2 regions of the Micromonospora sp. CNZ299 genome follow, and region 1 is predicted to be linked to the other one. Evidence: riboswitches for the same ligand, from Rfam matches in the RefSeq annotation. Region 1 holds a riboswitch; the other holds the start of a gene.
The links. Region 1 has a riboswitch for cobalamin ahead of CLT68_RS08100 (ABC transporter substrate-binding protein). Riboswitches for the same ligand answer to the same signal wherever they lie in the genome.
Positions count from the first base shown of each region.

Region 2: linked by a shared signal. The riboswitch ahead of CLT68_RS25875 (acyl-CoA thioesterase) and the one ahead of CLT68_RS08100 (ABC transporter substrate-binding protein) in region 1 are both predicted to bind cobalamin.

Region 1 covers NZ_PEFG01000001.1:1,692,753-1,698,660, reverse strand. Annotated here, with positions in the region: gene CLT68_RS08115 (VOC family protein) at 60-824, shown strand; gene CLT68_RS08110 (ABC transporter ATP-binding protein) at 774-1,607, opposite strand; gene CLT68_RS08105 (FecCD family ABC transporter permease) at 1,727-2,788, opposite strand; gene CLT68_RS08100 (ABC transporter substrate-binding protein) at 2,865-3,794, opposite strand; cobalamin riboswitch at 3,879-4,001, opposite strand; gene CLT68_RS08095 (M14 family metallopeptidase) at 4,158-5,908, opposite strand, start outside.
Region 2 covers NZ_PEFG01000001.1:5,672,774-5,678,681, forward strand. Annotated here, with positions in the region: gene CLT68_RS25860 (IS3 family transposase) at 1-579, opposite strand, end outside; partial or broken gene CLT68_RS33960 (transposase) at 692-898, opposite strand; gene CLT68_RS25870 (hypothetical protein) at 1,060-1,356, opposite strand; partial or broken gene CLT68_RS25875 (acyl-CoA thioesterase) at 1,647-2,090, opposite strand; cobalamin riboswitch at 2,140-2,354, opposite strand; gene CLT68_RS25880 (copper resistance protein CopC) at 2,486-4,525, shown strand; gene CLT68_RS25885 (copper chaperone PCu(A)C) at 4,591-5,190, shown strand; gene CLT68_RS25890 (Dyp-type peroxidase) at 5,214-5,908, shown strand, end outside.

The sequences.
Region 1 (5,908 bases):
CGGTGCCAGGATTCCGGCAGGGGGTCGCCGTGACCGCCCGGGCCGAGAGGGGTCTTGACGTGAGCACCGTCCCGCCGGGTACGCCCTGCTGGGCCGACCTGGCCACCCCGGACCTGACCGAGGCGCGGCGCTTCTACCCGGAGTTGTTCGGCTGGACCGGCCGGGTGACACCGGAGCCCGAGGCGGGCGGCTACACGGTCTTCCTGCTCGACGGCAGGCCGGTGGCCGGGGCCGGACCACCGGCGATCCCGGAGCAGGTGCCGATCTGGTCGACGTACCTGGCCACCGACGACGCGGAACTGGTCGCCGGCCGGGTCGAGCGGGCCGGCGGCCAGGTCGTCGTGCCGCCGTTCGAGGTCTTCGACCGGGGCTGGATGGCGGTCTTCGCCGACCCGGCCGGCGCCACGTTCAGCGTCTGGCAGCCACTGGCCATGGCCGGGGCCGAAGTGTTCAACGTGCCGGGCGCGATGAGCTGGAACGAACTGGTCACCCCCGACCCCGAGGGCGCGAAGGTCTTCTACGAGCTGGTGTTCGGCTGGCAGCCGGACGACCAGGCGGTGGGTCCCATGACGTACACCGGCTGGCGGCTCGGGACGCAGATCGTCGCCGGGATGATGCCGCCGCTGGCCGACGACTTCCCGGCCGACCTGCCCGCGTACTGGACGGTGTACTTCGCGGTGACCGACGCGGACGCCGCCGCGGCCCGCGCCGCCGAGCTGGGCGGAACGATCCTGGTCCCGCCCCGGGACATCCCGGCGGGCCGGTTCGCAGCCCTACGCGACCCCCAGGGCGCCCTCTTCTCCGTCATCGACCTCGGCCCCTGACCCGGAACGTGCGCGGGGGCGGACCGGGACCACCAGTGGGCCGTGGGTGCCGGGGACGACCCGGACGCTGGCCCGGTAGTGGGTCGCCAGCAGGTGCTCGGTCAGCACCTCGGACGGGGTTCCGGCGGCCACCACCTGACCGCTGGCGAGCATCACCATCCGGTCGGCGTACTCGCCGGCCAGGGAGAGGTCGTGCATCGTGGCGAGGACGGTCAGGCCGTGCTCGCGGCGCAACTGGTCGACCAGTTCCAGCACCTCCTGCTGGTGCCCGATGTCCAGTGCGCTGGTCGGCTCGTCGAGCAGCAGCAGCGTCGCGCCCTGGGCGAGCGCCCGGGCGAGGAACACCCGCTGCCGTTCGCCTCCGGAGAGGGTGGCCAGCTCACGGCGGTGGAAGCCGGTGAGGTCCAACCGGCCGAGCACCTCGTGCACGGCGTCGAGGTCGGCGGTCGACTCCCGGCCCAGCGTGGGGATGTACGGGGTGCGGCCGAGCAGCACGTAGTCCAGCACCGACATGCCGGGCGGCACCACCGGCGACTGTGCCACGGTGGCCACCACCCGGGCGCGGTCCCGGCGGCGCAGCGCGGTGCTCGCCGTACCGAACAGGGTGATCGCCCCCGGCGCGGGCAGCAGGCCGCCGACGGCGCGCAACAGGGTGGACTTGCCGGCGCCGTTCGGGCCGATCACCGTGACCCACTCGCCGACGGCGACGGTGAGGTCGACGCCGGTCAGGATCGGTGTGCCGCCAAGGTCGACGTGCAGCCCGCGCACCTCGACGGCCGGCACACCGCCGTCACCACCCCCGGACGAAAGACCCCCGGACGAAAGACCCCCGGACGAAGGACCGCCGGACGGAAGGCTGCCAGGCGGGCGACCGCCAGGCGGGCCGGCGGTGGGATCGCGGCTCACGTGAGCACCCGTCGGGCGGTCCGCAGCACGATCACGAAGAACGGGCCGCCCAGCAGGGCGGTCACCACCCCGATCGGCACCTCGGACGGAGCGGCGACAGTGCGGGCCACCACGTCGGTCAGTGCCAGGAACGCACCGCCGAACAGCAGTGACAGCGGCAGGATCGCCCGGTAGCTCGACCCGGCGAGCAGCCGGACGGTGTGCGGCACGATGATGCCGACGAAGCCGATCAGGCCGGTCGCGGAGACCGCCGCAGCGGTGCCCAGGGAGGCTGCGGCGATCAACAGGTAGCGGGTGCGCTGCGGGTGCAGGCCCAGACTCCTCGCCTCGTCGTCACCGACCGCGAGGACGTCCAGCTCGCGGCGGTGCAGCAGCACCACCACAGTGGTCAGAGCGGCGTACGGCAGCACCAGCAGCACGTCGTGCCAGCCGGCGGTGGCCAGCCGGCCGAGCAGCCAGGAGTAGACCGGTTGGATGCTGTCGGAGTGTCGTTGCAGCAGGTAGGTCTGCCCGGCGGAGAGGAACGCGGAGACCGCCACTCCGGCCAGGATCAGCATCGCCGGTGAGCCGCCGCGCCCGCCGGCCGCGCCGAGCACGTAGGTCATCGTGACGGCGAGCAGTGACCCGGCGAAGGCTGCCAACGGGATGGTCATCGGCAGCCCGGAGATAGCGCCTTGCCGCCCGGCGCCGCCGAGGGCGATCGCCGCGGTGACCGCGAGGCCTGCGCCGGCGGCCACGCCCAGGAGGTACGGGTCGGCGAGCGGGTTGCGGAAGACGCCCTGGTAGCAGCCGCCGGCGAGGGCGAGCAGCCCGCCGACCAGGAGGCCCAGCACCACCCGGGGCAACCGCAGCTCGGTGACGATCGCGATCTCCCGCTCGGAGAGACCGCTGTCGAGGTGCACCCCCGGGATCAGGTTGAGCAGCTCGGCCGCGACGCTGCCTGCGGGCAGGCTGACCGGGCCGAGCGACACCCCGGCGACGAGCGCGACGAGCACCGCGAACACCCCGGCGACCAGCCACCGCTTGCGCAGCCCGGCGGGCCGGGCCCTTGACGGCAGCCCGGCGGGGCGCGGTGCGGACGGCGGTCCGGCGGACCGGGCCGCGGGAAGCGGCCCGGTCACCGACGGACGACGGTCACGCGGGCACCTTGGCGACCGCGTCGATGATGACCCGGAGCAGGTCCACGACCCGCGGCCCCCAGCGGGAGGCGACGTCGTCGTCCAGTGCGACCACCTGATTGTTCTTCACCGCGGTGAGCCCGGACCAGCCGCTGCGCGCCTTGACCGAGTCGGCGTTCTGCTGGCAGCACTTGGAGTCGGCCAGGAAGACGAAGTCCGGGTTGGCCTTGACGATGAACTCCTGGGACAGCTGCGGGTAGCCGGCGCTCTTACCGTCCGCGTCGGCGGGGTCGGCGATGTTGGTCAGACCGATCTGGCTGTAGAGCGTGCCGATGAAGGTCTTGCTGGTCGCGCTGTACAGCTCGGGGCCCAGCTCGTGGTAGTAGGTGAGCTTCTCTGCGCGCTGCGGCACGTCCTTGACCAGCTTGGCGATGTCGTCCTTCATCCGGCTGGCGACGTCGGTGGCCTGGTCGGCGTGCCCGGTCAGCGTGCCCAGCTCGGTGATCTGGCGGTACGTGTCGTCGAGCGTGGTGGCCGCCGGGGTCTGGTACACCGGGATCTTCAGCTTGCCGAGCTGCTCGACGATCTTGTTGCGGTCGTCGGAGAGCACCACCAGGTCGGGGTTCTTGCCGGCGATCGCCTCGGCGTTCGGCTGGAAGGCGGAGATGTCGCTCTTGGGCGCGTCGGCCGGGTAGTTGGACTGGTCGTCGACGGCGGTCACCTGCGGGCCGGCACCGATCGCGAAGAGCATCTCGGTGGCGGTCGGCGACAGCGCGACGATCTTCTCGGGGCGCTTGTCGAGGGTGAGCGTGCCGACCGTGACCGGGTACGCGGCGGCCGCGGTGCCGGTGGTCGGCTTGTCGTCGGCCTTCTCGGCGCAGGCGCCGAGGGCCAGCGCGGCGACCGCGAGGGTCGCGGCGAAGAGCCGAGGGGTACGTCTGAACATGGGGCCTCCTGTCGGTCGAGGAGTGTGGTGCTTCGCCGACAGGACTTTCGTACGCCCGCCCACGAGGCGCCCTTCCTCGAGAGCGCGTTTCGCGACCGATCCGCAGGCGACCTGGCTCGTCCCCACCGTCGGGTGGGGCATCACAGTTGCGGGACAGCGCCGGGTTTCGCACCGGCTTCGCTGCGGACTGGTCGGTAAGACGGTAGCGCACCGCCGGGACGTGCCGGATCGATCACGCGCCGATCGCCGCGAGTCGATCCCCCGGAACCGTCACACGGTGACCGTCGGAGGGCGTATGTCCGAGTTGGTGGTGTTCGGAAGAGGGTGGTGGGGCCCCGCGGGGCGGAGCGGGGCCCCACCTGATCAGGAGGACGTGATGGTGACGTTGTCCACAGCCGCCTCTACCAGGCTGGCGCCGGAGGCGTCCGCCGCCTCAACGAGGATGCGGACCGACTGCCCGGCGTACGGGGTGAGGTTGAGGTTGGCCACCGCCCAACTCCCGTTGCGGTTGGTCGCCGCGCCGGCCTGGGTGAGCAGCGCGGTGGTGCCGCCGTTGTGCACCACGCTCACCCGCAGGTAGTCCGCCGACGAGGCGTTCGAGCCGTGCGCCAGATACCAGGCCAGCGAGAGGGTCAGCGTGCCGGACGACGGCAGGGTCACCGCCGGGGACCGGGCACTGGTCACGCCGCCGTCGACGTCGTAGTCACCGGCTGCCGAGCCGGCGAGCCGGCCGGTCACCAGGTCGTTGGATCCGGCGTACGGGGTGAGCTGCTTGGCGCCGGAGGACGTGGTCGCCTGGGCGGCGCCCCGCTCGAACGCGCCGAGGGTGGCGGTGTCGGTGCCGGACGGGTTGATGGTCCAGCCGGTGGCGGTCTCGAACGTGTCCGACCAGACCGTGGTGCCGCCACCGCCGCTGCCGCAGTACTGCGCCTGCTTGCCGATGGCCCGGTACGGGCAGTCGGCGTACTCGCTGAGCAGCAGCACCGCCTCCCGGTTGCGCGAGGTCTGCGCTGGAATGACCTCGTCGGGCGGGTAGAAGCCGCCGCCGGAGGAGGAGCCCGGGTACATCTCGAAGGTGTACGCCCAGATGTTGTGGGTGGCCCACATCCAGTCGATGCTGTCCCCGTCGGTGATGTAGAGGTCGCTGGACTGTTCCGGGGTGTAGTTGTTGGTGGCCGCCATCTGCTGGCCGATGGTGGCGAAGGTGTTGTACTGGTCCGCGTTCATGCCCGTCGCCGTGTTCGCAGTGGTGTAGCCGTAGGGCCAGAGCACCAGCTGCGAGTACGTGTGGAAGTCGATGTTGGCCTTGATCTGCTGCACGCCACCGACCACCCGACCGTTGACGAAGTTGCGCAGCGCCTGCGTCTCGGGTGCGGAGAACGCCGACGGCCCCCGGTAGGTCTCCGAGGAGGTGGTGCCGGACGAGCCGCCGCAGCAACCCCAGTTGTAGGACCAGTTGCGGTTCAGGTCGGTGCCGACGTTGGACGAACCACTGTTGGGCTGCCGGTTCTTGCGCCAGGACCGGTACGACCCGGTGGCGATGTCGTACTCGCTGCCGTCCGGGTTGACCGTCGGCACGATCCAGATCTCCCGGCCGTTGACGATGTTGGTGATCCGGGAGTCGGAGCCGTAGCTGTCGGTGAACAGGTTGAGCAGGTAGATCGCCATCTCGACGGTCAGGTGCTCACGGGCGTGCTGTTGGGAGTTGAACAGGATCTCGGGCTCGTTCTCGTCGGTGCCGACGTTGTCGGAGATCTTCACCGCCATGAGGTCGCGGCCCTCGTACGACGAACCGATGCTGATCTTGCGGGCGATCGCCGGATGGTCGGCGACGACCTGGTTCACGACGGCGGTCAGTTCCGCGTAGTCGTGGTAGTTGGAGTCGGCGGGCGGGAAGGCCATCGTGCCGATCTCGCCGGCGCCGCGCTCGGCGTTGGGCGGCGGGGCCAGCGGTTCCAGCCGGAAGCCGAGCTTGCCGATCTCTGCGGCCTCACCCGCGGTCGCCGAGATGTGCAGGACTCCGTGTTCGGAGTAGTCGATGGCGGCTCCGGTGCGGGCCACCGCGTTGCGGTCGGCGAGGGTCCGGGGGCCGAGCACCCGGTAGCTGGCGGCGG
Region 2 (5,908 bases), 4.0 Mb from region 1:
CACCAGCCCGGGCTCGGGTCGGCGGCGTGCGAGAGCGTCGGCGAGGGCGGCGTCGACCAGGTCGGTCTTGAGGTTGTCGGCCACGGCCCAGCCGACGACCCGGCGTGATGCGAGATCGATGACGGTGGCCAGGTAGAGCCAGCCCTGCCAGGTGTTGATGTAGGTGATGTCGCCGCACCAGCGGGTATCGATTACGCCGGGATCAACACGGAAGTCGCGGCCGACCAGGTCAGGTCGGAGCCCGGCGGCCGGATCCGGGATTGTGGTCGTGCGCCAGCGGCGTGGGCTCTTGCCGGCGAGTCCGGCGGTGCGCATTAGCCGGGCGACGCGTTTACGGCCGTGCCGCATACCGGCGTCGGTGAGGTCAGCGTGGATCCGCGGCGCCCCGTAGGTGCCCTTGGACCGTTCGTGCAGCACGGTGATCTTGTCGGTGAGCTGGGCATCGACCCGCTCGCGCTGCGACTGGGTGCCGGCTTTCTGCTGGTAGTAGGCGGATCGGGAGACCTTGAGCAGTTCGCAGGCACGTTTGACGTTGTGCTTGCCGGCCTGCTCCGCGGCGATGAACGGGAAGACGTTCACCGGGTCTCCTTCGCGAAGAAGCCGTCGCCCGTTTGAGCACATCGACGTCTTCGCGCAGCCTGCGGTTCTCTTTGCGCAGCTGTGCGAGTTCGGCCCGTTCGTCGGTGGTCAGCCCGTCGGCGCGGACGCCGGTGTCGAGTTCGGCCTGCTTGACCCACTCACGCACCGCCGTCTCGGTCAGATCAAAATCCTGGCTGACCTGCCGAAGCGTGCGGTCACCACGCTGGCACAACTCGACGATCTCGGCCTTGAACTCCGGCGTGAACGAACGCCGAGGCTGCGGCCGCTCCTTCCCCATGCTCTCCATGATGATGGACATCCTCCCGGAGACCCCAGGTCCCCTGATCTCGGATGTCCGTCAAAACGGGGCAGGCCCACCATGATTGCCGACCGGCGTCCGTCGTGATCGTCACTCAAATAGTCACCCGCCCGGCGCATGCCCCGTGCGTCAGCACTGATCGTCGGCCAACGCCTTCTGCCCTAGGAACTCCCGGAAGAGTCGGCAAAGAGCGAGACGGCCTGCCTGTGGTCCGTATCGCTGACCACACTGTCCTCGGTGGCATTTTCACCGAAGGTCTCGACGAGCACCAGAGCCGAGAAGGTCAGGGGGCTGCCGTGATGCCGGTCGGACATCCACTCCTGGAACGCCGCCAGCTCGCCGCGACCACGCGCAAGGGCGAATCCCGTCAGCGCCGAGAACGCTCGCTCGTACCTGGGTCGTCCGACATACATACCTAGCCGCTGATCCATGTGCCACAAGAACTCTTCCCAGCTCACTGCGCGATTGTCCCTGATGCTCGACCGTTCCGGTGTAAAGGAACTGCCAGCCGGTTGCGAGCTGCACCAGCAGCAGGAGTGAGCAGTCCGCAGGAGTCCCTTGACGTCCGGCGTCGCTCGCGCCCGACGTCGTCACCCGGTTGGTCACCCCGCCTGGGTGGCAGACGTAGAAGCAAGACTTAGGCGGCCTCTCTCCTGAACTGCGGTGACCTAGACGACGCTCTGGTCCCGCTCACGCGCAGGGCGGCTCCTCGGATCGGCAGCGCCGCGACGGACCGACCGAGCACGTCTCAGCCGTCGGCGCCGTCGAGTAGCGCGCGCCGCAGCGCCAGGCGGTGCTCCCGGCGGATCTCCGCTTCCCGGTACCGACGCCGGTCCCCGTCGGTCTCCGGCAGCAACGGCGGCACCGTACGAGGCTGGCCGTCGTCGTCGATGGCGACCATGACCAGGTGGGCGGTGGCCACGTCGGTGGGCGGCACCGCCCGGTCCCACCGGTCGGCGGTCACCTTGACGGCCACCTCCATCGAGCTGCGGCCGGCCCAGGTGATCCGGGCGTCGACGTGCACGACGTCGCCGACCCGCACCGCGCGCAGGAACGCGGTCTCGTCGATGGCGGCGGTCACCGCCGGTCCGTCGGAGTGCCGGGCGGCGACCACACCGGCGACGGAGTCGATGAGGTTGAGGATCCGGCCGCCGTGCACCGTACCCATCAGGTTGGTGTGGTGCTAGTCCATGATCTGCGACAGGGTCAGGTGCGACGCCGACGGCGCTCGGCCGGCGATCGTTGTGTACGCGGCGCCGGCAGGTCTTCGGACTCGCGGGCCTGACCGGTCGCGCCCGTCCCCTACTGGCCGTCGCTTCCCAGGCCTGCTGGCCCAGTGCTGATGACGGCGGTCGTTCCCACTCACCGCTGCGGGGCAGCCCCGGATTTCCACCGGGTTCCCTCTTGCGACGCCCAGTCGGTCACGACGGGGCGAACCAGCGCCGCCGACGGCATAGCTGGCCAGCGAATCCGTCCGCCTGGCGCGTCGCATCGCGGCCGCGCGGCGGCCTCGTCATCAACTTTTGCCATCTGAGGAAAAAGATCGCCACCTCTTGAAAAAAGTCTCACGGCGGTGAGGATATTCAAATGCGTCGTCTCCCTCAGACTTGCGGGCGGGTGGTCTCGGGCCTCCTCGCGCTCCTCCTCGCCTCGGCGGTCGCCCTCCTCGCGTCCGCCCAACCCGCCGCAGCTCACGGGACTCTCGCCATGTCCACTCCGGCGAGCGGCGCCACGGTGAACGAGCCGTTGACGTCGGTGCAGCTCTACTTCACCGAGAAGGCCGCCGCCAACGCGTTCTTCACCATCACCGCCCCGGGCGGCGTCCGGGTCGACAACGGCTGGTCGTACGGGGAGCCGAAGCCGCTGGACAAGCCGGTGCGGGAGTACTTCCTGGTCAACGGACAGTTCGAGCCACGGGAGTACACGACGGGGTTCCCCGCGGTGGTTCCCGTCTCCCACCTGCCGGCCAAGGGCCAGTACTCGGTGAGCTACCTGTCGGTCGCCTCCGACGGCGACACCGTGCGGGGCACGTTGACCTTCCGCTACAACGGTCGGGTGACGGCAGCGCCGCAGGGGTGGAGCCCGCCGTCGACCCAGCCGGACCCGGCGCTGGTGGCCGCCACCGAGCAGCATGGGTCATCCGGGCAGGGCTCAGCGGTGCCGACCACCGCAGCCGAGTCCGCGGCCCCGCCGTCCGCGGCTGCGGCGGCCCCGCCGACCGGGTCGACCGATGAGAGCGACTCGGGGGCACTGGCCTGGGCCGGCTGGGCGGTCGCGGTTGCGGCGGCCGGGGCGGCGGCCGGATTCGTCGTCTGGCGTCGCCGATCGGCTTCCGCCGGCAAATCCACCAGCCGGGGCCGTACCTCGTCGGCGACCTCCGGTCGACGCGGCGGCGGCGCCCGTTCCACGAACAGGAGCGGCGCCGGCCGGACCGTCGGTGCCAAGCCCAGCGGCGGCAAGGTCGGCGCGGCGACCGTGGGGCAGGCCACGGGCGACAGGCGGCGACCCACCACCGTGCCGGCGGCGCGCAAGGGCAACGCGGTCGTCACCGCCCGCACGGGCGTCGCGGTCGATCCGACGGCCACCGACGCGGCGGCGAAGGCCCCCGCCACCACGGTCGGCGCGGCGACGGTCGACCCCGGCCCACGGCCCGACACGGACCTCGCCGCCGTGACACCCGGGTCCCGCCTGAGCAACACCCACCTGGCGCTGCTCGTCGGTGGGCTGGTGATCGCCCTGCTGGCCGGGTTCGGGCTGGCTCGCATCGGGACCGGCGACGAGAGCCCGGCGGGCGGCAACGCCCGTCCGGCCGCGGGCGGTCCGCCCGCCCCGGGGCAGGCGCAGTCCGCGACCGACGGGCACCAACACCCGGCGGGCACCGGGCCGCACACGCATCGCGGTGACGGCGCAACGGGCGAGACGCTGGCGACCGGGACGACGGTCAGCGCCGGTGGGTACACCCTGCAACCGCTGGAGCGGTCCCAACCCCCCGGTGTACGCGCGGACTACCGATTCCGCATCGTCGGGACCGACCGGCAGCCGGCGACCCGTTTCGCGGTCGTACACGACAAGCCGTTGCACCTGATCGTGGTGGGCCGCGACCTGTCCGGCTACCAGCACCTGCACCCGACGATGGCGCCGGACGGCACCTGGAGCGTCCCTGTGACGCTGGCCCGGCCCGGCGGCTACCGCGTCTACGCGGACTTCTCCGTCACCGCGACCAACGGCACGCAGGTCCCTCTCGTGCTGGGTGTCGACCACACCGTGCCCGGCGCGCACACCCCGACCGCGTTGCCGCCGGTGCAGGCCGAGACGACGGCCGGGCCGTACGCGGTGTCGATGAACGGCACGCCGACGGTGGGGATGACGGCACCGATGCACTTCCAGGTCAACGGCGCTCCGACCACGCCGGTGCAGTTGGAGCCGTACCTGGGCGCGTACGGGCACCTGGTCGTCGTCCGCGAGGGCGACCTCGGGTACGTGCACGTCCACCCCGAGCCGGAGCTGGTCGACGGGTCGGTCAAGTTCTGGCTGACCGCGCCGAGTTCGGGCCGGTACCGGGCGTTCTTCGACTTCCAGGTCGCCGGCAAGGTGCACACCGCCGAGTTCACGATCAACGTGCCCTGAGACCGGAACTTTCTCCATGCTGCGGCCGACCATCCAGCCAGCAGCAATCAACGGAGGAAGAACACATGCGCACCACCAACCCGCTCGGTTCACGCCGCTCGGCCACCGTCCTCACCGCCGCCATCCTGGCGGTGAGCGCCGCCGGTTGCGGCTCGTCCGACTCTCCGTCGGCAGCGCAGCCGAGCCCGTCCGTGTCGGCCTCGGCCAACCCGGACGCCGGTGTGATCGGCATTCGTGACCCGTGGGTCAAGGCGGCCGACAAGGGGATGACGGCGGCCTTCGGGACCCTGGTCAACGACGGCGACAGCGATGTCACGCTGACCAGTGCCACGACCTCGGTGTCGTCGATGGAGCTGCACGAGATGGCCATGAAGGACGGCAGGATGGTCATGCGGCAGAAGCAGGGCGGCATCGTGATCAAGGCCAAAGGCACGCACGCGCTGGAGCCCGGGGGCGACCACCTCATGCTGATGAGCCTCACCAGGCCCGTCCAGGCCGGCGACGAGTTGACCTTCACCCTGACCTTCGCCGACGGCAGGACCCAGCAGTTCCGCGCGGTGGCCAAGCCCTTCACCGGCGCGCAGGAGAGCTACGCCCCCGGGCACGGCGAGCCCACGCCCGGCATGAGCGCTACGCCGGGGATGAGCATGAGCCCGGCATCGTGACCGGGACGGCACCCGTCCGGCCGGTGAGCAGGCGCGGCCTGCTCACCGGCGGGGCTCTCGCCGTCGGTGGTGCCGTGGCCGGCGGGGCCGCGATCGCCGCGACCCGCGCCGGGCAGACCGGAGCACCTCCGGCGACCGCTGCCGACACGACCCTGGCGTCGACCGTCGGCGGCCTGGTCGAGCCGTTCCACGGCGCCCGGCAGGCCGGGGTGGCCACCGAACCGCAGGCGCACGCGGCATTCGTCGCGTTGACCCTGCGGGCCGGAACCGACCGGGCCGCGTTGGGCCGGATGCTGCGGCTGCTCACCGACGACGCGGCCCGGCTCACCCGGGGCCAACCCGCCCTGGCCGACACCGAGTCCGAACTCGGGCTGTTACCGGCGCGACTGACGGTGACCTTCGGCTTCGGGCCCGGCCTGTACCGGGCCGCCGGCGTCGACGACCGGCGGCCGGCCTCGGTGGTCGACCTGCCGTCGTTCCGCGTCGATCGGCTCCAGCCGGCCTGGTCCGGCGGTGATCTGCTGTTGCAGATCTGCGCGGACGACGCGATCACCGTCGCCCACGCCCAACGAGTCCTGATCAAGGACAGTCGGCCCTTCGCCACCGTCCGCTGGGTCCAGCAGGGCTTCCGGCGCAGCCCCGGCGTCGAGCCGGGCGGCCAGACCCAACGCAACCTGTTCGGCCAGCTCGACGGCACCGCCAACCCCCGGCCCGACAC